DNA from 2 places in the Mesorhizobium sp. WSM3868 genome. Region 1 is predicted to be linked to the other one. Evidence: predicted binding sites of a transcription regulator. Region 1 holds the regulator's gene; the other holds the start of a gene.
The links. The regulator LexA, encoded in region 1, represses DNA repair genes until DNA is damaged. The targets are predictions, from matches to a motif close to TGTTCNNNNTGTGTTCNG.
Positions count from the first base shown of each region.

Region 2: a site for LexA is predicted at 3,697-3,714, ahead of CK221_RS00145 (PA0069 family radical SAM protein). Genes of this name have one in related genera too.

Region 1 covers NZ_NSGB01000005.1:201,801-213,696, forward strand. Annotated here, with positions in the region: gene trpC (indole-3-glycerol phosphate synthase TrpC) at 1-609, shown strand, start outside; gene moaC (cyclic pyranopterin monophosphate synthase MoaC) at 612-1,091, shown strand; gene glp (gephyrin-like molybdotransferase Glp) at 1,093-2,298, shown strand; gene lexA (transcriptional repressor LexA) at 2,415-3,149, shown strand; gene CK221_RS10940 (ComEC/Rec2 family competence protein) at 3,133-5,595, opposite strand; gene gltX (glutamate--tRNA ligase) at 5,698-7,122, shown strand; gene gltA (citrate synthase) at 7,305-8,633, shown strand; gene lpxB (lipid-A-disaccharide synthase) at 8,716-9,897, opposite strand; gene lpxI (UDP-2,3-diacylglucosamine diphosphatase LpxI) at 9,887-10,789, opposite strand; gene lpxA (acyl-ACP--UDP-N-acetylglucosamine O-acyltransferase) at 10,776-11,612, opposite strand; gene fabZ (3-hydroxyacyl-ACP dehydratase FabZ) at 11,628-11,896, opposite strand, start outside.
Region 2 covers NZ_NSGB01000001.1:19,127-31,022, reverse strand. Annotated here, with positions in the region: gene CK221_RS00165 (F0F1 ATP synthase subunit C) at 1-150, shown strand, start outside; gene CK221_RS00160 (F0F1 ATP synthase subunit B) at 213-794, shown strand; gene CK221_RS00155 (F0F1 ATP synthase subunit B) at 805-1,296, shown strand; gene CK221_RS00150 (ribonuclease HII) at 1,517-2,215, opposite strand; gene CK221_RS00145 (PA0069 family radical SAM protein) at 2,468-3,622, opposite strand; gene CK221_RS00140 (glycosyltransferase) at 3,771-4,274, shown strand; gene CK221_RS00135 (hypothetical protein) at 4,468-5,442, shown strand; gene moaB (molybdenum cofactor biosynthesis protein B) at 5,457-6,005, opposite strand; gene CK221_RS00125 (4-(cytidine 5'-diphospho)-2-C-methyl-D-erythritol kinase) at 6,005-6,886, opposite strand; gene CK221_RS00120 (hypothetical protein) at 6,913-7,098, opposite strand; gene CK221_RS00115 (S49 family peptidase) at 7,182-8,039, opposite strand; gene CK221_RS00110 (methyltransferase) at 8,148-8,942, opposite strand; gene CK221_RS00105 (DUF2007 domain-containing protein) at 8,942-9,166, opposite strand; gene CK221_RS00100 (polyprenyl synthetase family protein) at 9,329-10,342, shown strand; gene CK221_RS00095 (GntR family transcriptional regulator) at 10,450-11,115, shown strand; gene CK221_RS00090 (biotin transporter BioY) at 11,328-11,896, shown strand, end outside.

The DNA of each region.
Region 1 (11,896 bases):
TTGATCCGCGCCGACTTCGACCCGCCGGCGCTCGCCAGGGCCTACCAGCAAGGCGGTGCTGCCTGTCTTTCGGTGCTGACCGACGCGCCGTCCTTCCAGGGCGCGCCCGGCTTTCTGACCGCAGCGCGCGCCGCCGTTAGCCTGCCCGCCCTGCGCAAGGACTTCCTCTTCGACCCGTATCAGGTTCATGAAGCCCGCGCCTGGGGCGCGGACGCGATCCTCATCATCATGGCGAGCGTCGACGACGCCTTGGCCAGTGAATTGGAAGCCACGGCCTTCGATCTCGGCATGGAGGCGCTGGTCGAGGTGCATGACGAACAGGAGATGGAACGCGCGCTTCGCCTCTCGTCGCGGCTGATCGGCATCAACAACCGCGATTTGAGAACCTTCGAAACCAGCCTCGACGTTTCCGAGCGGCTTGCCGCCATGGTCCCGGACGACCGGCTGCTGGTCAGCGAGAGCGGCATCTTCACCCATCAGGACTGCCGGCGGCTGGAAAAGAGCAAGATCGGCACCTTCCTCGTTGGCGAAAGCCTGATGCGGCAGGCCGACGTGGCCGCCGCGACCGCCCTTCTGCTGACGGGCAAGGCGCCGGCCGAGGCCGTTTGAGGATGCCCGCGCTTACGCATCTCGGCGCCAAGGGCGAAGCCAACATGGTAGATGTCGGCGGCAAGGCCGAGACGACGCGCACGGCCATCGCCGAAGGGTATGTCACCATGCAGCCGGAAACGCTGGAGATGATCCTGGCCGGCGACGCCAAGAAAGGCGACGTGCTTGGCACGGCGCGCATCGCCGGCATCATGGCGGCCAAGAAGACGCATGAGCTCATCCCGCTTTGCCATCCCCTCCTTCTGACCAAGGTTGCCGTCGAGATCGAGCCCGATCACGCGCTTCCCGGCCTGAGGGTCACCGCGCTTGCCAGGGTTACCGGCAAGACCGGGGTGGAAATGGAGGCGCTGACCGCGGCGTCGGTTGCCTGCCTCACCATCTACGACATGGCCAAGGCAGCGGACCGCGCCATGGCGATTTCCGGCATCAGGCTGGTCGAGAAGACCGGCGGCAAGTCGGGCGACTACAAGGCAGGTCCTTAGCATGGCTTTGCTTCCGGTCGCCGAGGCGCTCCAACGCCTGTTGGACGGCGCGACCGCGCTGCCAGGCGAAAGCGTGCCGCTGGCCGACGCGGCCGGCCGGGTCCTGGCCGACCCGGTGGTGGCTCTGCGCACCCAGCCGCCCTTCAATGCGTCGGCGATGGACGGCTATGCCGTAAGGGCCGCCGACGTGGCCTCGGCGCCGGCCCGGCTCTCCGTGATCGGCATGGCGCCCGCCGGGCGTGGCTTCACCGGCTCTGTCGGCAAGGGCGAGGCCGTGCGCATTTTCACCGGCGCGCCGCTCCCCGAAGGCGCCAATACCGTCGTTATCCAGGAGAATGTCCGCGATCTCGGCGGCGGCAGCATCGAAGTGACCGAGCCGACCGCGGAAGGACGCAACGTCCGTCGCCGCGGGCTCGACTTCTGCGAGGGCGACCTGCTCCTCGAAAAAGGCCGCCAGCTCGATCCGGCGGCGCTTTCGCTGGCGGCATCGGCCAACCATCCGAGTCTCAACGTGGTGCGGCAGCCGCTGCTCGCCATCATCGCCACCGGCGACGAATTGCTGCCGCCGGGCAGCGCGCTCGGCCCCGACCAGATCATCTCGTCGAATGCCTATGGCCTCACAGCTACGGCCCAGTCGGTCGGCGCGCGCGCGCTCGACCTCGGCATCGCCGCCGACCGCAAGGACGCGATCGCGGCCCTGGTCAAGAAGGCGGTCAAGGCCGGCGCCGACGTCATCGTCACGCTTGGCGGCGCCTCCGTCGGCGACCACGACCTGATCCACGACGTGCTGACCGGCGAAGGCATGCAGCTCGACTTCTGGAAGATCGCCATGCGTCCCGGGAAGCCGTTGATGTTTGGCCGGCTCGGCGACATTCGCTGCATCGGCCTGCCCGGCAATCCGGTCGCAAGCCTGGTCTGCTCGCAGCTGTTCCTGAAGCCGCTTCTGGCGCGGCTGGGCGGCCGGTCCTGCCGGCAGGAAATCCGCACGGCCCGGTTAGGCGCCGCAATGCACGCCAACGATCTCAGGCAGGACTATGTGCGCGCCGTGGTCCGCGAAGATGCGGGGGCGCTGATCGCAACACCGTTCGGCATCCAGGATTCCTCGATGCTGAGGATGCTCGCCGATGCCAATGGCCTGATCGTGCGCCAACCCTTCGCACCGGCGGCTGAAGCCGGCGAGGAATGCAGCGTTCTGATGTTACGCTGAACAAAACGTCAACACATTCACTAAACTTTAAACGGTTGCGGAACACAACTGGAACAGATAGTGTTTGTTCTGGGTTTGTTTTTCTGATTCTGGTTTCAGAACCCATGGGGGCCGCCATGCTGACGCGCAAACAACATGAACTGCTGATGTTCATCCATGAACGGCTCAAGGAAAGCGGCATTCCGCCGTCTTTCGACGAGATGAAAGAAGCGCTCGACCTTGCCTCGAAATCGGGCATCCACCGCCTGATCACGGCGCTGGAGGAGCGCGGTTTCATTCGCCGGCTGCCGAACCGAGCGCGTGCACTTGAAGTGCTGCGCCTACCTGACTCGATCGCGCCCGGCCTCAATGCGGCGAAGAAATTCTCTCCGAGCGTCATCCAGGGCGGCCAAGGCAATCTCGGTCGCCAGATCAAACCCGCGGCGCCCGCACGCACGCCGACGCCCAGCAATGACGACGACGCCGTTTCGGCCGTCTCCATCCCGGTGATGGGTCGCATTGCCGCCGGTGTGCCGATCGACGCCATCCAGCACCAGACACATTCGATCACAGTGCCGCCGGACATGATCGCCGGCGGCGAGCACTACGCGCTCGAGGTCAAAGGCGACTCGATGATCGAGGCCGGCATCTTCGACGGCGACACGGTCATCATCCGCAACGCCAGCACTGCGAGCCCCGGGGAGATCGTCGTGGCGCTGGTCGACGACGAGGAGGCGACGCTGAAGCGCTTCCGCCGCAAGGGCGCCTCTATCGCGCTCGAGGCTGCCAATCCGGCCTATGAGACGCGCATCTTCGGTCCCGATCGCGTCAAGGTTCAGGGCAAGCTCGTCGGGCTCATCCGCCGCTACTGAAGGGCTGCGGCTTGGCTTCCGGCTTCTCGGGCTTCTTGTAAGGCGCCAACCCCCTCGCCTCACGCGAGTAGCGCCGCTGTTCGTGCCAAGGGCGGTACGGTTTTTCGACGGCGTATTGAATGGTTGCTCGCGCCGTCGCCGATTGCGGATCGAAGAAGACGGCGGCACTGCCGTCGCGCGCAAGCTGCCGCTTGGTGACGACGAGGATACGTGGATCGCGGCAGGGATTGTAGGCCGTGGCGTCGTTGATGACGATGAGGTCTGCGAAGTCGCAGGCAGGCCTGGCAGCTTCGCGGTTCTCGGCGAGCGCGACGATCGCGCCCGATGGATGCCGGCCAATGCAGAGATCGCCCGTGCAGTAAAAGGGCGATCCAGGCGGCAGGTCGACGGGATCGGCTATGTCCAGCGTGCCCTTGGCGAATGTCTCCGGCGGCACGATCGTTTCGGCCTTGAGCGCGCGTTTCCAGTTATCGGTAGTGAACTCGTTGGAGCGGGCACGATTGATGGCGAGTTCGCCGCCGCCGATCGGCATCGCCACCAGATGCGCGTCCTCCGAGATCAGCAGGTCCGGCGTGCGCACCTGCGGGATGATCATGACGGCCGCGGCAGCGAAAGGAATTGCGGTCAGCCTGAGCCACGTAGTCGCCATCGTGGCGATGACGAGCGCGATCGTCGCCAGCAGCACCGAATGGATCGAGATCAGGCCCACGGCATCGACCGGCGACCACTCCGAAATCCACGCCGAGATCGCGATCATGGCCGCCAGGCCCTTGCCCATCAAATAGAGGAAGGGCCCGTCGAAGCCGAACGGCATCATGACCGCGCTGGCGACGGCCAGAAACATCACGATCGTGACGATCGGCATGATCGCGAGATTGGCCAGCAGGCTGAGCGGCGAGACGCGCTGGAAATGCCAGATGGCAAACAGCGCCGTGGCACTTCCGGCAATGATCGACGTCATTGCGGCGCCACCTGCTCCGACTGCCAGTTTGTGCGACATGAACCGCAGGAACGAACGCTTTTCCGGCGGCGCTCTCACCTTGCCGGCGCGGTAGTCGGACCAGCCGGCATAGGCGCCGACAAGGGCGGCGGTTGCCGCGAACGACATCTGAAAGCTCGGGCCAACCACTTCATGCGGCGACACAAGGATGACGGCGATGGCCGAGATCGCCAAATTGCGCATCGTCAGCGCGGCGCGGTCGAAAAGCACGGCGATCAGCATGACGGCCAGCATGATGAAGCTTCGCTCGGCGGCGACCACCAACCCGGAGATGACGAGATAGGCGGCGATCGACATAAGCGCGATTGCCGCGGCATACTTCTTCACCGGCCGGCGTGACGAAAAATCCGGGAACAGCGCAAAGGCGCCGCGCAGCAGAAGCATGACCGTGCCGGCGACCAGCGCCATGTGCAGGCCCGAAATCGAGATGATGTGATAGATGCCGGTCCGCCGCATCGCCTCGTTGATGTCCTCGGGAATGCCGGCGCGCACGCCGACGATCAGTGCAGCGGCAATCTCGCCTTCGGGTCCGCCAATGGTGCTTCTGATGTGATCGGCAATGTTTTCGCGCGCGTTCTCGATGGCTGAGGCGATGCTCGTCTGAGCGATCGGGTCGGTTGGCGGAATGAGTTTCGGGTCGCCGAGGAAAAATCCACTGCCGCCGATGCCGGAAAAATAGCTGTCGAAGGAAAAATCATAGCTTTCGGGACGGACCGGCCCGGTCGGCGGCAGGAGCCGTGCGTAACCCGTCACCAGCGATCCAGCCTTCATGCCGGCCGGGATCCTGCGTGCCGAGAGCCTGACGCGATCCGGTGCGTAGCGCAGCTTTGGATGCGCGGTCGAGATGAGATCGATGGTCAGCCTGACGCGGCCATTGGCCATTTCCTCGGCGACGGCGACGCGGCCTGTCAGCCGCGTCTGGATTTCGGAGCCGAGCATCGGTGTTGCGGCGCACCAGGTCTCGACCTTCGCGGCGACGAAGCCCAGCGCGCAAAACAGAGCCGCCATAAAGACCAGGTGTGTCTTCAGCCAGGGACGCGAAACGGCCGCGCATAGAGCCATCAGCGCCACCGCCGCCAGCGGTCGGTAAAGATCCGGCTCGGCGCTCAAGGAATAATAGAGTATCACGCCGGCGGCCAGGAACACCGGCACCAGCAGGAAGCCGATGCCGCGGTCGAGCTCGGTGGAGGCTGCCTCGGCCACACCCCGGCGAAACGCGGAAAACGAGGCACGGCGGAACCGCCTGCGGATTAAGTCGATGGCTGCCGGCGGACGAGCTTGTAGCGAAGCATCGCCGTCCGGCGGCAAAATTTCGGCGGCCGGACGCGGCACTGGAACCAAAACCGGTACAGCCTCGGCAGGCACGGTGGCGGCAAACAGCAGGCGCTCGCTCACGCCAGCCGTCGTCTCCTCGCCCTCCTCCGCACCCCGGCCACGTCCAGCCATCGGGTCTGCCCCTTGCGCCCCAGACCTCCTATGCTACATGAACGCCCACCGCGCGAAAGTCCGCGCAAACATGCCCGCTTCAGTGCTTCTTCCGAGAGTTCCATGTCCGACAAGGTCGTCACCCGCTTTGCCCCCTCGCCCACCGGCTATTTGCACATCGGCGGCGCGCGCACGGCGCTGTTCAACTGGCTCTACGCCAGGCACACGGGCGGCACGATGCTGCTGCGCATCGAGGACACCGACCGCGAGCGCTCCACCGAAGCGGCGACGGCCGCTATTCTTGACGGACTGACCTGGCTCGGCCTGTCATGGGACGGCGAGGCCGTGTCGCAGTTCGAGCGCGCGCCGCGCCACCGTGAGGTGGCAGAGGAGCTCGTACGGCTGGGCAAGGCCTATTTCAGCTATGAGACGCCTGCCGAGCTGGAGGCGATGCGCGAGGCGGCGCGGGCCAAGGGTCTGCCGCCGCGCTACAATGGCCAGTGGCGCGACCGCGAGCCCTCCGAGGCGCCTCCCGGCGTCAAGGGCGCCATCCGCATCAAGGCGCCGACCGAAGGAGAGACCGTCGTGCACGACCGCGTGCAGGGCGAGGTGCGATTCCCGAACAAGGACCTCGACGACTTCATCATCCTGCGCTCGGACGGCAACCCGACCTACATGCATGCCGTCGTCGTCGACGATCACGATATGGGCGTCACCCACATCATCCGCGGCGACGATCACCTGACCAACGCCGCGCGCCAGACCGTAATCTACAACGCCATGGGCTGGACCGTGCCGTCGATGTCGCACATCCCGCTGATCCATGGTGCCGACGGCGCCAAGCTGTCGAAGCGCCACGGCGCGCTCGGCGTCGAGGCTTATCGCGCCATGGGCTATCTGCCGGAGGCCCTGCTCAACTATCTGGCCAGGCTCGGCTGGAGCCACGGCGACGACGAGGTGATGTCGATCAAGGATATGATCTCCTGGTTCGACATCGGCGACGTCAACAAGGGCGCCGCCCGGTTCGACTTCGCCAAGTTCGAGGCGCTGAACGGCGTCCATATGCGCAAGATGGACGACAAGGCGCTGTTTGATATTCTCGTAGCCACCCTGCCCTATCTCGAGGGTGGCCCGGCGCTCGCGGCCAAACTCGACGACAGGCGCAAGGCACAGCTGCTTGCCGCCATGCCGGGCCTCAAGGAGCGGGCAAAGACGTTGGTCGAGCTTGTCGATGGAGCCGGCTTCCTGTTCGCCGAGCGGCCCTTGCGGCTCGACGAAAAGGCTGCGGGGTTGCTTGGCAGCGACGCCCGCGCCATTTTGCGCGGCGCCCATGCCGCGCTCGCCGCGATCTCCAGCCAATGGAGCGCCGCGACCGCGGAAGCCGCTATTCGCGATTTTGCGCAGGCAGGCGGCCATAAGCTCGGCGCCGTGGCTCAACCGCTGAGAGCTGCGCTCACCGGCCGCAGCACCTCGCCCGGCGTGTTCGATGTGCTCGCTGTGCTCGGCCGTGAGGAGAGCCTGGCGCGGGTTGCGGATCAAATCGATTAGGAGCGAACTGGCCCAAGAAGATTGGCATTGAAAGGTGTGTTTCGCAGTGCAACATTAGGCCTTGGCCCAATCTGGCACGCACCTCCTAAAATGCGGTGGCAAGTTCGCGCATTCCGGTGATTTCGACGTGTCGTTTGCAGGAATTGCCTTGCCCGGCATGAGAAAACATAAAGGAGTTTGCAATGAGCGAAGCTGCGACAAAACTGGAATCGGGCGGCAAGGCGCGCGAGTCGACCGCAAGGCTCGAGCTCGCCGGCAAGACGCATGAATTCAAGGTGCGAAGCGGCTCGACCGGGCCCGACGTCATCGACATCGGCGCGCTGTACAGCACCACCGGGGCCTTCACCTACGATCCCGGTTTCACCTCGACGGCAAGCTGCGAGTCGGCGATCACCTTCATCGACGGCGACGCCGGCATCCTGCTGCATCGCGGCTACCCGATCGACCAGCTCGCCGAGCACGGCGACTTCCTCGAGGTCTGTTATCTCCTACTCTACGGCGAATTGCCGACCAAGGCGCAGAAGGACGACTTCGACTATCGCGTGACGCGCCACACCATGGTGCATGAGCAGATGTCGCGCTTCTTCACCGGCTTCCGCCGCGACGCCCATCCGATGGCCGTCATGTGCGGCGTGGTCGGCGCGCTGTCGGCCTTCTACCACGACTCGACCGACATCTCGGACCCATATCAGCGCATGGTCGCCTCCATGCGACTGATCGCCAAGATGCCGACGATCGCGGCGATGGCCTACAAATACCACATCGGCCAACCCTTCATTTACCCGAAGAATGAGCTGAATTTCGCCGCCAACTTCCTGCACATGTGCTTTGCCGTGCCGTGCGAGGAGTACAAGATCAATCCGGTGCTGGCGCGCGCCATGGAGCGCATCTTCATCCTGCACGCCGATCACGAGCAGAACGCGTCGACCTCGACGGTTCGTCTCGCCGGCTCTTCGGGCGCCAATCCGTTCGCCTGCATCGCGGCCGGCATTGCCTGCCTCTGGGGCCCCGCGCATGGCGGCGCCAACGAGGCGGCCCTCAACATGCTGGGCGAGATCGGCCATGTCGATCACATCCCGGAATTCATCGCCCGCGCCAAGGACAAGAACGATCCGTTCCGCCTGATGGGCTTCGGCCATCGCGTCTACAAGAACTACGATCCGCGCGCCAAGATCATGCAGAAGACAGCGCATGAGGTGCTGGGCGAGCTCGGCATCAAGGATGATCCGCTGCTCGACATCGCGATGGAGCTGGAGAAGATCGCGCTGACCGACGAGTATTTCATCGAGAAGAAGCTCTATCCGAACGTCGACTTCTATTCGGGCATCACGCTGAAGGCGCTGGGCTTCCCCACCACCATGTTCACCGTGCTGTTCGCGGTCGCCCGCACCGTCGGCTGGATCGCGCAGTGGAAGGAAATGATCGAAGATCCGCACCAGAAGATCGGCCGCCCGCGCCAGCTCTACACCGGCGCCACGGAGCGCGATTACGTGCCGATTGCGAAGCGGTGAGTGAGCGAATAGCGAAATAGCGAGTAGCGAATAGGGACAGAACTCGGCGGCGCTGAGCGGCGCCCAGCCTACTCGTTATTCGCTACTCCCTATTCGCTTTTCTGATGCACCCCAGCACCACCTCTGCAGCAATCTCGCCCGACGGCCTGTCGGTCGCCATGCGCCTGGCGATTTCGGCAAAACCTGCCCGCTGCCAGGCGCGCATGCCGGTATCGGCAAACAGGGCTTCCAACTGACGCGCCAGGTTCTCCGGCCTGACATACTGATCATAGAACTCCGGCACTAGCGCGCGATCGGCGATCAGGTTGGGCAGCAGCGCCGACCAGGTCGTCACCAGATGCTGCAGCAGCTGCCTCGCGATCGGATCGAGCTTGTAGCTGGAGACCATTGGAACACCGCAAAGCGCAAGCTCGAGCGAAACTGTTCCGGAGGCGATCAGAGCCGCATCGGCCTTGCCGAAAGCCAACCATTTGCGCTCCGGATCGGTGATGATCTCGGGCTTCTCGTCCCAACGCGTGACGGATGTTTTCACCAGGTCGGCGACATGCGGCACCGTCGGCAGCATCAGCCGCAAGCGGTGACCGCGCTGATGCAAGACCGATATCGCCTTGCCGAACGGCTCGATCAGCCGGCGCACCTCGCCGCGGCGCGAGCCGGGCAGCACGAGCAGCGTCTTCACGCGATCCTCCGACAGGTCCCGCGGCAAGCTCTGCGCCTTGGCGGCGCCAAGCACGCCGGGATCCTGGGTCAGCCGGTGGCCGACATAGGTGCCGGGCGGCCCACCAAGTCGGGTGAGCGCCTTCACTTCGAAGGGCAGGATGCAGAGGATGTGATCGACATAGGGCTTCATCGCCGCCGCCCTGCCCGGCCGCCATGCCCACACGCTCGGGCAGACATAGTGGACGATCGGGATGGCGGGCGCGGCGGCGCGGACCCTTTTGGCGACGCGCAGCGAAAAATCAGGGCTGTCGATGGTGATCAGGCAATCCGGCCGCTCCGCCGCGATGGTGCCGGCTGTTTGGCTGATCCGGCGCATCAGCCGCGGCAGGTCGCGCAAGACGGCGCTGAAGCCCATCAGCGCGATCTCGCTGCCGTCGAAGAGCGGTGTCAGCCCCAGTTCCTGCAGATGCCGGCCGCCGATGCCGACGAGCCGGATCTTACGACCGGTGGTCTTCTCGAGCGCACGCACGATGTCGGCGCCGAGCAGATCGCCCGATTCCTCGCCCGCGACGATGGCGATCTTGAGCGGCCTCTCACTGGCCATCGGTCGGCTCCGTCGCGGTAAATCCGACGATGAACAAGCCAAGCGCATCGGCCCGCGCGAGAGTCACCGGGCTTTCGAGAATGAGCGAGCGGCCGGCTTCGACGGCGATGCCGGCAAGGCCGGCCGCATGTGCGGCCTCGACCGTCTGCGGGCCTATCGAGGGCAGGTCGGCGCGCAGCTCCTGCCCTGGCTTGGCGCATTTGACGAGAACGCCGCGCGTCTTGCCGGCGAGCCTGCCGTGTCCGCGCAATTCGCGCGTCCTCTCGAGCAGGCCCTTAGTGCCTTCGATGCCTTCCAACGCGATAACCCGCCCTCCAATAGCAATCGCCGCCTGGCCGATGTCGAGCTCGCCGATCGCCTTGGCCGCCGCGCGGCCCGCCTCGATATCGCGCCAGTCCGATTGCTTTGGTCCTGCCTTGGTCAGCGTGCCCTCGCCGGCAGCGAGATCTGGAACGATCTCATGCGCTCCGACCACGGTGATACCGCGCATTTCCAGCCCGCGCGTCAGAACCTTCAAAAGCCCGTCGTCGCCGCGGGCCAGCGCCATTGCCACGGAGGGGATTATCGTCAGCAGACTGAGCGTTGGACGTATCTTCGCAAGCCGCGGCCTGCGCTTGATCTCGCCGGCAAGAACCAGGTGGTTAATGCCTTCGCGCTTCAGCAAGGGAAGCAGGAAGCCGATGTCTTCGAGCGCAAGCGTCGCCTGCTCGTAGGCGGCAAAGTCCACTTCGCGATCCACCTCGCCCTCGGCCAGGATGATGAAAGGCGAATGTCCCTGTCTGACCAGACCTTCCGCCACTTCGACCGGCAGGCTGCCGCCACCGGCGATGATGCCGACCCTGGAGCCCGGCGCGAGTGCAAGCCCTGACCCGGCGGGCTCAGCCCTCGTCATCGCCATCGTCATCGCCGCCACCGCCCTTGAGCGGCGGGACGGCATAATGCCGCTTGCCGCGACTGGTGATGAAGTCGATCATCTTCATGGCCGTCGGTGACGAGGCGAACTCCGCCTTGGCGATCTCGACGTTCTCCCCGACCGTGCGGGAGTGGTCGAAAATCGCCCTGTAAGCCCTTCGCAGCATGTAGATTTCGGCGCGCGGCAGGCCGGAGCGCTTCAGGCCGATGACGTTGAGCCCGCGCAGCTTGGCGCGATTGCCGACCGCGATCGCATAGGGAATGACGTCGCCGACGACCGCCGAGCAGCCGCCGATAAAGGCGTTGTCGCCGACGCGGACAAACTGATGCACGGCGGTCAGGCCGCCGATATAGACATTGTCGCCGATCTCGCAATGCCCGCCGAGCGTCGCCCCATTGGCGAAGGTGGCATTCTTGCCAACGACGCAGTCATGGGCAATGTGGGCATAGGCCAGGAAATTGCCATTGTCGCCGACCGTCGTCTCGCCGCGGCTGGAATCGGTGCCGACATGCATGGTGACGCCTTCGCGGATGGTGCAGTTTTCACCGATGACCAGCGTCGTGCGCCCGCCCTTGTGCTTGGTGTTCTGCGGCGGCGCCCCGAGCGTCGACATTGGATAGACCTTGGTCGAGCCGCCGACGGTGGTCGCGCCCATCACCGAGACATGGCTGACCAGCTCGACGCGATCGCCGATGACGGCGTCGGCGCCGACATGGCAGAAGGGTCCGATACGCACACCTTCGCCGAGCTGGGCACCTTCTTCGACGACCGAGGAAGGGTGGATTGATGTCTGAACTTTCATGAGCATTAGAAACCGTCAGCCGGTGACCATCATAGCCGAAACTTCGGCTTCGGCGGCCTTTGCGCCATCCACCATCGCCTCGCAGGCAAATTTCAGCAGGTTGCCGCGCTTCTTGATCTTCTTGACGTGGATCCTGAGCTGATCGCCGGGGACGACCGGCTTGCGGAACTTCGCGTTGTCGATGGTCATGAAATAAACCAGCGACGGCTTTTCCGCATTGAGGCTGCGAATGCAGATCGCGCCGGCGGTCTGGGCCATCGCCTCGATGATGAGCACGCCCGGCA
Region 2 (11,896 bases), on a different contig from region 1:
GGCAACATCTTCGGCAGCTATCTCTCGGGTGCGCTCCGCAACCCGTCGGCCGCTGACGGCCAGTTCGGCCGCCTGATCTTCGGCTTCGCCGTGACCGAAGCGCTGGGCATCTTCTCGCTCCTCATCGCGCTGCTGCTGGTCTTCAGGTAAGAACCACGCGCTGACGAAAGGGGCCGCATGGTGCGGCCCCGCCGTATGGACAGGGGAATGAGATGTTCGTGACATCTGCCTTTGCGCAAGAATCCGCGCCGGCCACGGCCGAGGGCGATACGCATGCGGGCACCGCCGTGCCTGCCGAGGAGCATGGCACGTTCCCGCCGTTCAATGCCGAGACCTTCCCGTCGCAGATCCTGTGGCTCGTCATCACCTTCGGGCTCTTCTATTTGTTCCTGAAGCGGGTTGTGATGCCGCGCATCGGCGGTATCATCGATGTCCGCAACGATCGCATCACCCAGGATCTCGACCACGCCGCCAGGCTGAAGGGCGAGGCGGACGCTGCCGTTGCCGCCTATGAGCAGGAATTGGCGGAAGCTAAGGCCAACGCCAACAAGATCGGCCAGCAGGCGAGCGACGCCGCCAAGAGCGAAGCCGAAAGCACGCGCAAGAAGCTCGAGGCGGAACTCGAGAAGAAGCTCGGCGAAGCCGAGGCGAGCATCGCCTCGATCAAGGCCAAGGCGATGAAGGAAGTCGGCACGATAGCCGAGGACACCACGTCGGCCATCGTCGAGGCGCTGGTCGGCGGCAAGACCGACAAGGCCGAGATTTCGGCCGCGGTCAAATCCGCGACCCGGTGAGGAGGCCATCATGGACGCCACATCACTTGCCACGCTCTGGGCCACCATTGCCCTGATCATCTTCCTCGGCGCCGTCATCTATCTGAAGGTGCCGGGCATGCTCGCAAAGTCGCTCGATTCCCGCGCGGCCAAGATCAGCAGCGAACTCGAGGAAGCGCGCCGCCTGCGCGAAGAGGCCCAGCAGCTGCTCGGCCAATACCAGCAGAAGCGCAAGGAAGCCGAGAAGGAGGCCGCCGACATCGTCGCCGCCGCCAAGCGCGAGGCCGAGCTCCTTGCTTCCGAGGCGCATAAGAAGACCGAGGACTACGTCGCCCGGCGCACGGCGCTTGCCGAGCAGAAGATCAGCCAGGCCGAACGCGAAGCGATCGGCGAGGTGCGTGCCAGCGCCGTCGACATCGCCGTCGAGGCCGCCCGTGCGCTGCTCGCCGCCAAGGTCGACGCCAAGGCCGGCGCCGATTTGTTCAAGTCGGCGCTGCAGGACGTGAAGGCCAAGCTGAACTGAGCGGCTCTGCCGTTGCTGACATGAAGCCGCCTGGGCAACCCGGCGGCTTTTTTGTTTTGGGCGCGAATAATCTCCCCTCTTGAGGGGGAGATGTCGCCGAAGGCGACAGAGGGGGTCGTTGCGCGTAGAGCTCGACCCTTGTGCGACTAAAAGAGGGCGTCGGTGCTTCACGCGCGACGACCCCCTCCGCCTGCCGGCCATTTCCCCCTCAAGGAGGAGATTAATCTATTCCCTCGAAGCTCTCTTCCGCTTCCGCCACCTCGACGCCGCCCAACCGGAACGGCGCGAACGACGCCCTGTGCAGTCGCGCCACCGGGCCATGCGCCTCGATCGCGGTCCGGTGGCGGACCGTCGCGTAGCCCATATGCATTTCGAAGCCGTAATGCTCATGATGGCCGCCGCAGCCGCACATCATGCGGTCGCGCATCACCTTGGCGATGATCGAGGCGGCGGCGATAGACTGCGAGCGCTGGTCGCCCTTGATCAGCGCGCGGCCCTCGCAGGTGAGCCCTGGCGGCACGTCGCGACCGTCCGCCAGCGCCAGTTTGGGCGGCAGCGACAGGCCAGCGGCGGCGCGGCGCATCGCTTCCAGGCTGGCTTTCAGAATGTTGCTGTTGTCGATGCCTTCGGCGCTGATCGAGGCCATCGAGACGCTGAGCGCCGAGCCCAGGATTTTGAGGAACAGCGCCTCGCGCTGCAGATGGGTGAGGCGCTTGGAATCGTCGAGCCCTTCGGGAATGTTGGCCGGGTTGAGCACCACGGCCGCGGCCACCACCGGACCGGCAAGCGGCCCGCGGCCCGCCTCGTCCATCCCCGCTACCGGCCACAGCCCCTCGGCCATCGCTTTCGTTTCAATCGAGAAGTCGGGCTTCTCGACCATTTCGAAGAGAAGCGGAGAATCGGAACGCGCGCGAGCCATGGTGCGGCGAGGTTCGCATCGGCTCCGATTCTCCGCAAGTCCCTCCGGGTCGGATGGGGCGTCGGACCGGGAGGGCACCGTCTCACGGCCGGGGACTGGGCCGGACGGGATTCTTGAGCAATTCCAGGAAGAGTGCGTAGCGGGCCTTCCGTACGAAGTTACATCAAAACAGAGGGTTAGCGGATCGCAATCCGGGCGCAAAAGTCTGCCTCCGGAGTTGCCTTAGCGCCGGCCTTCGCGGCGGCATCGTCTTCACAGCAGCATCAACTGCTCGCCGACGCCGGAGCCTGCGACGAATTGGTCGGTCCGAAGCTGCCGCCGCTCGGCATTGAGGCCGAGCCGCTTGGCGGCGATCTCGAAGCGCCGGCCGATCTGCCAGGCATAGGGTCCGGCGCCCTTCATGCGCTTGCCCCATTCCGAATCGTAGTCCTTGCCGTCGCGCATCGAGCGGATCAGCGACATCACATGCCGGTAGCGATCCGGATAATGGCGCAAGAGCCAATCCTTGAAGATCGGCGCCACCTCGAGCGGCAGACGCAGCACGACATAGCCTGCCTCCCTGGCGCCGGCGGCGCGCGCCGAATCGAGGATGCGCTCCATCTCCGGATCGGTGAGGCCGGGAATGATCGGCGCCACCATCACCGAGGCGGGGACGCCGGCATCCGAAAGCTGCCTTATCGCTTCCAGCCGCTTTGTCGGCGTCGAGGCGCGCGGCTCCATGGTTCTCGCCAGCATGCGGTCGAGCGTCGTCACCGACAGCGCCACCTTGGCGAGGCCGCGTTCGGCCATGCGCGACAGGATGTCGATATCGCGCGTCACCAGTGCCGACTTGGTGACGATGCCGACCGGATGGCCACGCGCCTCCAGCACCTCCAGGATCTCGCGCATGATCCGGTATTGCTTTTCGATCGGCTGGTAGGGATCGGTGTTGGTGCCGATGGCGATGGTGCGCGGCTGGTAGCCGGGCTTCGACAATTCCCTGTCCAGCATACGCGCCGCATCGGGCTTGGCGAAGAGCTTGGATTCGAAATCGAGCCCCGGCGACAGGCCCATGAAGGAATGCGTCGGCCTGGCAAAGCAGTAGACGCAGCCATGCTCGCAGCCGCGATAGGGATTGATCGAACGATCGAAGGAAATGTCCGGCGACTCGTTGCGCGTGATGATGGTGCGCGGCTTCTCGACCTGCACCTCCGTCTTGAACGGCGGCAGTTCCTCCAGCGAGTTCCAGCCATCGTCGAACACATGCCGGCTGACCGGCTCGAAGCGGCCGGACGGATTGATGCCCGCGGAGCGTCCGCGATTGCGGTCCGGCCGCACGCGCATGCCGCTCTGTTCTATCATTGCATTTGCCATCTCGGCTCTGCCTGCTCCGAAAGCGGCAATGTCGGCGCGCACGATCTGTTCCATTTTCGCCCTCTCCCAGGGACTGTCGGCAGGCTGTCGAATCGCTCTGTTCATGAAACTATTCCTATTTTACCAATGAGAACAAAGCAAGAACTTTCTCGTTCAGAAAGCGCAACTGGCGCAGCGCCGCGCTTTCCGCTATTCGGCTAAAATGCTCAGCGTCCTCATCGAAACCAGGAACGACGAAGAAGGCCTTGCCCGCACGCTGGCCTCGTTGATCGGCGGCGCGGTCGAGGGCGTGGTGCGCGACGTCATCGTCTGCGACACCGGCTCGACCGACCAGACGCATCGCGTCGCCGAGCATGCCGGCTGCCACCTCGTGGCCGGCGGCATCGCAACGGGCATCGGCCAGGCCAAGGGCGACTGGCTGCTGCTTCTGGAACCCGGCGCCCGGCTCGCCGAAGGCTGGATCGACGACGTCGTCGCTCACGCGGCGAGGCAGACGATGCCGGCGCGTTTTTCACGCGCCCGCGGCAATCGCATGCCGTTTCTGGTCCGGGTTTTTTCGGGCCACCGGGCTCTGGAGGAAGGGCTTGTCATCAGCAAGCGCCAGGCCACGGTGCTGGCGAAAAGCGCCCGCAGCGCCGAAGCCCTGGCGCGCGGCCTCGCCACCAGAAGGCTGAATGCCGAAATCTGGGTGGCGCCGCCGAAGTGAGCGCATGCCCTCCTTCTCTCCAGAAGGCGAAAAGAGAGAAAAGGCCGCGAACTTTGCCGGCCCATTCTATTGTGCATTGCACAAAAACCTGCAGTGGATTAGCATCTGCTTGAAGCGGGACAATCGGGATTGGGTGACGATGAAGCGGCAGACGGCTGGCGCTTCGTCGGACGCCATGCATACGAGGAACCCGATGAACCTTGGTACTCCAGACAATTCAGGCGCGGCCAGCCTGGAGGCGATCGCTCGTAATGGCAGCCTGTTCAGGCGCATCGCCGTGCGCATCCCGACCTATCTGAAAGATCTCCGCGAAAATCCGGCCTGGCTGCCGATGTTCGTGCTGGCGCGCACCATGCCGGGGCGCCGCATGCACTGGCTAGGCGCCAGACGCGTCCGCCCGCTCGACAATGCGGGAGAGACGATGTTTGCCGGCGTCGATCGCGAGGCGGTGGTCGCGGCGCTTCGCTCCGATGGACTGTTTTCGGGGTTGACGCTGCCGTCGGCGATCCATGAGGAGATCGCCGTTTTTGCGCAGCGCACGCCCTGTTTCGGCAATTTCGACCGCCGTCTCGAATTCATGCCGGGCGACCATGCCGAGGCGGAGAAGCGTTTCGGCCGCTCGCTGCTCAGCGGGCATTATTTCGAACGCATTCTCGATTGCCCGGCGGCGCTTGCCATCCAGCGGGATCCGCTGCTCCTCGAGGTCGCGCAGCACTATCTCGGCGGCCAGGCGAAACTGATCACGACGCGCGTGTGGTGGAGCTTTCCGACCGGCAAGGCCTCGGATGCCGACAAGAATCTCGCCTCGCTCGGCAAATACCATTTCGATCTCGACGATTGGCGGATGCTGAAATTCTTCTTCTATCTGGTGCCGGTCGACGCCGGCACCGGCCCGCATGTCTATGTCCGCGGCAGCCACAGGCGCCGCGCGCTCAAGCACCAGCTCACGCTTCTGGTCGGCCACCCCGCGGAAGACGTGCTGGACGTCTACGGTCCGGAAAGCCCTGTGACGCTGACGGGCGAGGCGGGCCTCGGCTTCGTCGAGGATCCGTTCGGCTTCCATATGGGAACGGTGCCGACGCATACGCCGCGGCTGATGATGGAAATCGGCTTCGGCGTCTCGCGGCCGTCGCGCCGCCGCTTCCACGGCGAGCCGGTCATCCGCTGAGCCGGACGGGGCCGCTACTCCAGCTTGCCGCCGCGCCTGAGGTGCTCGTCCAGCCGCGGCATGATCTCGACGAAGTTGCAGGGCATGTGCCGGTAATCGAGCTGCGCCTTGATGATGCCGTCCCAAGCATCCTTGCACGCGCCGGGCGAGCCCGGCAGCACGAAGATAAAGGTGGCGTTGACGACGCCGCCGGTCGCCCGGCTCTGGATCGTCGATGTGCCGATCTTGTCATAGGAAATCCGGTGGAAGACTTCCGAAAAGCCGTCCATGCGCTTTTCGAAAATCGGCTCCAGCGCGTCCGGCGTGACGTCTCGCCCCGTGAAGCCGGTGCCGCCCGTGGTGATGACGACGTCCACCGTTTCATCCTTCGACCAGGCGAGCACTTTTTCGCTGATCTTCTCGCGGTCGTCGGTCACGATGTCGCGAGTAGCCAATACATGGCCAGCCTCTGCGATGCGGTCGGCCAATATCTGCCCCGATTTGTCCTCGGCTAGGCTGCGCGTGTCGGAAACGGTCAGCACCGCGATGCGCACCGGGATGAAGGGGCGGCTTTCGTTGGTCATCAGTCGGTCTCCATGCTGCGCGTCGCGGCCACGAACCAGCCCGGATGGCGGCGGCGGATGTCGATCGCCGCGCGCTTGGCGACATTGCCGGTCTCGAACAGGCCGAAGCAGGTAGCGCCGGAGCCCGACATGCGGGCAAAGGCGGCTCCCGCTTTTTTCAGCGCCTTGAGCGCATCTCCGATCGCCGGTTGGATGGCGCGAGCGGCAGGTTCGAGATCGTTCCGCGTCGTGTCGAGCCAATTGCGCATGCCGTGAAAATCGAGGCGGCCGGGCAGCGGCGGCAATGCCTCATTGTCAGGTTTGGAAAGCGCTTTGAACACTTCGGGTGTCGAAACGGCCACGCCCGGGTTGACCAGGATGAGCGCCAGCGCCGGAAACTCCGTCAGCGGCGACACTTCATCGCCAATGCCGCGCGCAATGAGCGGCCTTGCCTTGAGGCACATCGGCAGATCGGCGCCGAGCGTCAGCCCGATCCGCGCCAGCCCCGCCTCCCCGATGTCGAGCTTCCAGAGGCGCGAAAGGCCGTTGAGCGCCGCCGCCGCGTCGCTCGAGCCGCCGCCGACGCCGGAAGCGACCGGCAGGTTCTTCTCCAGCCGGATGGCGACTGGTGGCGTCTGTTGCGCGCCGGCTTCCCGCCGCAACGCGTCGCGCGCTTTGAGTACCAGATTGTCGCCATCGATTGGCACGCCGGCGGCGAAGGGGCCAGACACCGAAAACGCATCGTCTTGGGCCAGCTCGATCTCGAGCCGGTCGCCAAAGCGCGTGAACACGGCAAGGCTGTCGAGTAGGTGATAACCGTCGGCGCGCCGTCCGGTGACGTGCAGCGCGAGGTTGATCTTGGCAGGCGCAAGCCATGTCCGGGACTTGGCCTCGGCCTCCAGAATGTCGGCTGCTGGCGAGATGGTGTTCAGTCCTTAGCCAGACGGTACTCGCCGGTCTTCGGATCCTTGACCAGCGTTCCCATCGTGCCGTTGGCCGCCTGCTTCTCGGTGCGCCGGATCTTGGCCGTCACGCGCTCGGCCTCGCGTACGAAAGCGCGATAACCGAAATAGGCGGCGGCGCCGACGACAACGAAGAAAATGATCTGCGGCATCTCACAACTCCTCCCGCGTTCTCGCGGCAAGGCCGGCCGGATGGGTCGGTCAAGCGGCCATGCTAGACGCAATCATGGCTTTTTCAAAGCCCGAAGCGCGCCCACAGCGCGCGCTCTTCCGCCGCATCGATGACGCCGCTGGCCGCGGCCGCGGCGATGTCCGGCGCCGAAAAACGCGATCCGAACAAGCCGAAACGGCCGAAAAGCCCGCGCGGCGCGGTGATCAGCCTGAGCTGCGTCTTTTCGCCGAAACGGGTCTTGAGCACGCTGCGCATGTCGCCCAGCGCATCGACGAGGCCGAGCTCGAGACCCTTTTTGGCGGTCCAGAACAGTCCGGTGAACAGATCCGGGTCGTCCTTGAGCTTGGTGCCGCGCCGTTCCTTGACGAGATCGATGAAGGTCTCGTGCACTTCGAGCTGCAAGGCTTTCAGCCGCTCGACGTCTTCCCTCTTTTCCGGCTTGAAGGGGTCGAGTACGGCCTTGTTCTGGCCCGCGGTGTGGACGCGCCGCTCGATGCCGATCTTCTTCATCAGCTCCGGGAAGCCGAAGGAGGCGGAGACGACGCCGATCGAGCCGACGATCGAGGAAGGGTCGGCGAATATCTCGTCACCGGCGATTGCGATCATGTAGCCGCCGGAGGCCGCCACATCCTCGACGAAGACGAGCACTCGTCTGTCCTTCTCTGCCGCCAGGTCGCGGATGCGCTTGAAGATCAGCCGCGACTGCACCGGCGAGCCGCCCGGCGAGTTGATCGAAATCGCAACCGCCGGCGCGTCGAAGCCGAACGCCTTCTCGATGAGCCCGGCCGTCGAGGCGAGCGACAGGCTTGGCCGGAACTGGCCGCCGCCGGGCATGATCGTGCCATGCAGCCGGATGACCGGAATGGTGACGACTGTCGAGCGCCAGGATTTCGGCAGCAGGCGGTTGAAGAAGCGTTTCACGAAAGCTTGTCTCCACAAGAGATGCTAGAGCAAGGTCAGACCTCATCCTTGCTCCCGGGCATGTAGGAATTCGCCGCGCAACGGCAATGCCGCATCGCCGGCCTCTGATCAATCGCCGAACAGCGACGCCAGCCCGTTGTTGATCATTTCGGTCCGCTCCGTCGGCTCGTTGCCGGATGCGCCGTGCAAGGTGAGCGGAGGCCGGATCGACAGTTTTCCGCGCGCGCCGAGCACCGCCCTGACGACGATGCGGATCGCCGCCGCGTCTGGGCGCGGGTGCACGCAGAGCATCTCGGCATCGCCGAAGCGGCCTTCCATCGCATCCAGGATGGCGACAAGCTGCTCCGGCCGCGCAATCGCGGCCAGTCCGCCGCGCGGCTTGACGACCGCGGCCGCACTTCTGATCCAGCGCTCGAACAGGCCGTCCTCCGTGACATGCGCTTCTCTGCGCAGCGCGTCCGGCGTGGCGCGGTCTTGCGCCGCGTTGAAGGGCGGGTTCATGACGACGAAGTCGAACGAATTGTCGGCAAGTCCGGCTCCGTGCCGTGCCCGTCCCGCAAGCGTGACGTCGGCCTTAAGCACCGAGGCGCGGTCGCCGAGATGCGCGTTCCCGGGGTGGGCAAGCGTGGCCGCGGCAAAGGCCGCCATCTCCGCGGAACGCTCGACCAGAACCGCGTGTGCCAAAGGGCAGCGCGACAGCACAGCGAGCGTCGCCGCACCGGCGCCCGCGCCGAAATCGGCGAGCCGGCCGGAAAAGCCGGATGGGACGGCAGCCGCCAGCATCATGGCGTCCATGCCGGCACGGTGGCCTTGTCGCGGCTGCACCAGCCAGAAGCGCCCGCGATGGAAGGCGTCGACCGTGTGGGCCGGCGTGTCCGGGGCGAGGGCGGTTGATGCTGCCATTATTGCCGGCGGATCTCGTTCTCGATGCCGGCATCCTTCAGGATGCGCCGTGCGGCATCGGCTTTCTCGGCATCGACCATGACGCGCCTGGGCAGGATGCCGATCGATCCGTCGAGCACGCTCATGTTCTGGTCGGCGACGAAGCAGGCGATGCCGGCGTCGCGCATGAGCGATTCGACGAAGGAGATGAGGACGGCGTCGTTGGTGCGGACAAGCTCGATCATGGAATGAAAATCGCAGGTTGCGGCGCTCATGTAAACGCCGGGGCCGCCCAGCGCCAGCCAAACCGCGCCAATTCGCCTCTTGCCGTGCGCGGTTGTGCCGACCTAGAGTCCCACCGGGACCAGGGTGTTGTCGGGCGCGTCAATGAGACGGGAGTGATCGTGGTGGGTGTCGTTCTGAATATCGAAGGCAAGCGGGAACCTGCTTCCATCCAGGATCTCATCGACCTGACGGCAGCCGACATGGGACGGGTCAACGAGCTGATCCTGTCGAAGGCCGGCTCCGACGTCGAGATGATCCCGGAGGTCGCCAACCACCTGATCTCGTCCGGCGGCAAGCGGCTGCGGCCGATGCTGACGCTCGCCGCCGCCCAGATGTTCGGCTATGCGGGCGAGGGGCACGTCAAGCTCGCCACCGCAGTCGAATTCATGCACACCGCGACGCTGCTCCACGATGACGTCGTCGACGAGAGCGCGCTTCGCCGCGGCAAGAAGACGGCGCGCATGATCTGGGGCAACCAGGCGAGCGTGCTGGTCGGCGACTTCCTGCTCGGCCAGGCTTTTCGCATGATGGTCGAAGTCGGCTCGCTGGAGGCTCTCGACATCCTGTCGAGCGCCGCCTCCATCATCGCCGAGGGCGAGGTGATGCAGCTTGCGGCTGCCAAGAATCTGGAGACCACCGAGGACGAGCACTTCGCCGTCATCAAGGCCAAGACCGCCGCCCTGTTCTCGGCCGCCGCCGAGGTCGGTCCGGTGATCGCGCTCGCTTCCCGCACCGACCGGGCGGCTCTGCGCTCCTATGGCATGAATCTCGGCCTTGCCTTCCAGCTCATAGACGACGCGCTGGACTATGGCGGCTCCAGCAAGGACCTCGGCAAGAATGTCGGCGACGATTTCCGCGAGGGCAAGGTGACGCTGCCGGTGATCCTCGCCTATCGGCGGGGCACCAAGGCCGAGCGCACCTTCTGGAAGCGCGCCATCGAGGAAAATGCCGCCGACGATGCCGGGCTCGAAAAGGCGATCGGTCTGATGACCCGCCATGGCGCCATCGCCGATACGATCGGTCGCGCCCGTCACTTCGGCGAGATCGCCCGCGACGCGCTCGCGCCGCTGGAGGCGACGCCGCAGAAATCGGCGCTGATCGACGTCATCGATTTCTGCATCAGCCGCGTCAACTGAGCGCCTGTCGGTTCTCCTTGGCATCGCCTGGCGTCCGCCGGGCGGGCGCATGTGATTCCGCTCTGGCCGTCTCGACAAACGGCAGCTCAGCAAATTATCTATAAAACATGGCCACCACAGAGGACACGATCGCCGTCCGCATCAGCAAGGAACTGGCGGACCGCATCATTTCGGGCGTTATCGAGCCCGGATCGCGGCTGCGCCAGGACCATGTCGCCGAGGAATTCGGCACCAGCCACGTGCCGGTGCGCGAGGCCTTCCGCCGCCTCGAGGCGCAAGGTCTGGCGATCAGCGAGCCGCGCCGCGGCGTGCGTGTGGCCGCTTTCGACCTCGGCGAGGTCAGGGAAGTGGCCGAGATGCGCGCGGCGCTCGAAGTGCTGGCGCTGCGCCACGCCGCGCCGCATCTGACGCCGGCGATCCTCGACCGCGCCGAGGAGGCGACCAAGGCGGGCGACAAATCCCGCGATGTCCGCTCCTGGGAGGAGGCCAATCGCACCTTCCACCGCTTGATCTTGACGCCCTGCAACATGCCGCGCCTGCTTTCCACCATCGACGACCTGCATGCCGCAAGCGCGCGTTTCCTGTTCGCCGCCTGGCGCTCCGAATGGGAGACCCGCACCGATCAGGATCACCGGGCGATCCTGAGCGCGCTGAGGCAAGGCAACACGGAATCGGCCGCCGCCACGCTCGGCCGGCATGTGCAATGGATCGGCCAAAAACCGGTCAAGACCGCTTCCGGCAGGACTCGCGACGCCTTCGCCATTGTCGGCTAACGCGAGAACCCAGACACAGCTGCCTTTCTGCGCTCAATGGCAGTCAAATGTCGGTTTGGGTGCCCCAATGCCCGGTGAATGGCTGAGCCTCATTGCTCCTGCGATCTGCCTCCGCAAGGCAGCGCTTGCCATCTCCGCAAAAATATGGATTCGATAATAGATCGATTGCAGGAATTATCTATAATTTCAACTCAACCAGGGACCACCTCACCGTGACAAACATCGCCGTTTCGACCCGCCAGTCTTCCTTCAGCCCGCTCCAACTGCACAGCCGCTCCGTTGCCTGGCAGTTCGGCGCCGTCGTCCTCGGCTCGCTGTTCCTGGCGCTGTCGTCCTACATCGAGGTGCCGATGGTGCCGGTTCCGGTGACCATGCAGACCTTCGCGGTGACGCTGGTCGGTGCGCTCTATGGCTGGCGCTTCGGCGCGCTGACCATCACGGCCTGGCTTGTCGAGGGTGCCGCCGGCTTCCCGGTTCTGGCCGGCGGTGCGGCCGGCGTGCAGCATTTTATGGGCCCGACCGGCGGCTATCTCTTCTCCTTCCCGATCGTCGGTGCGATCGTCGGCTGGCTGGCCGAGCGCGGCTGGAACGGCAATCGGGTGATGCTTGCCTTCGCCGCCATGCTCATCGGCAATCTTCTGTGCCTGGTTCTCGGCACGGCCTGGCTTGCCGCCATGATCGGCGCCGAGAAGGCCATCACCTTCGGCTTCCTGCCCTTCATTGTCGGCGGCCTCCTGAAGTCGGCGCTGGGCGCCGCAACGCTGAAGCTCTTTTCCACCTA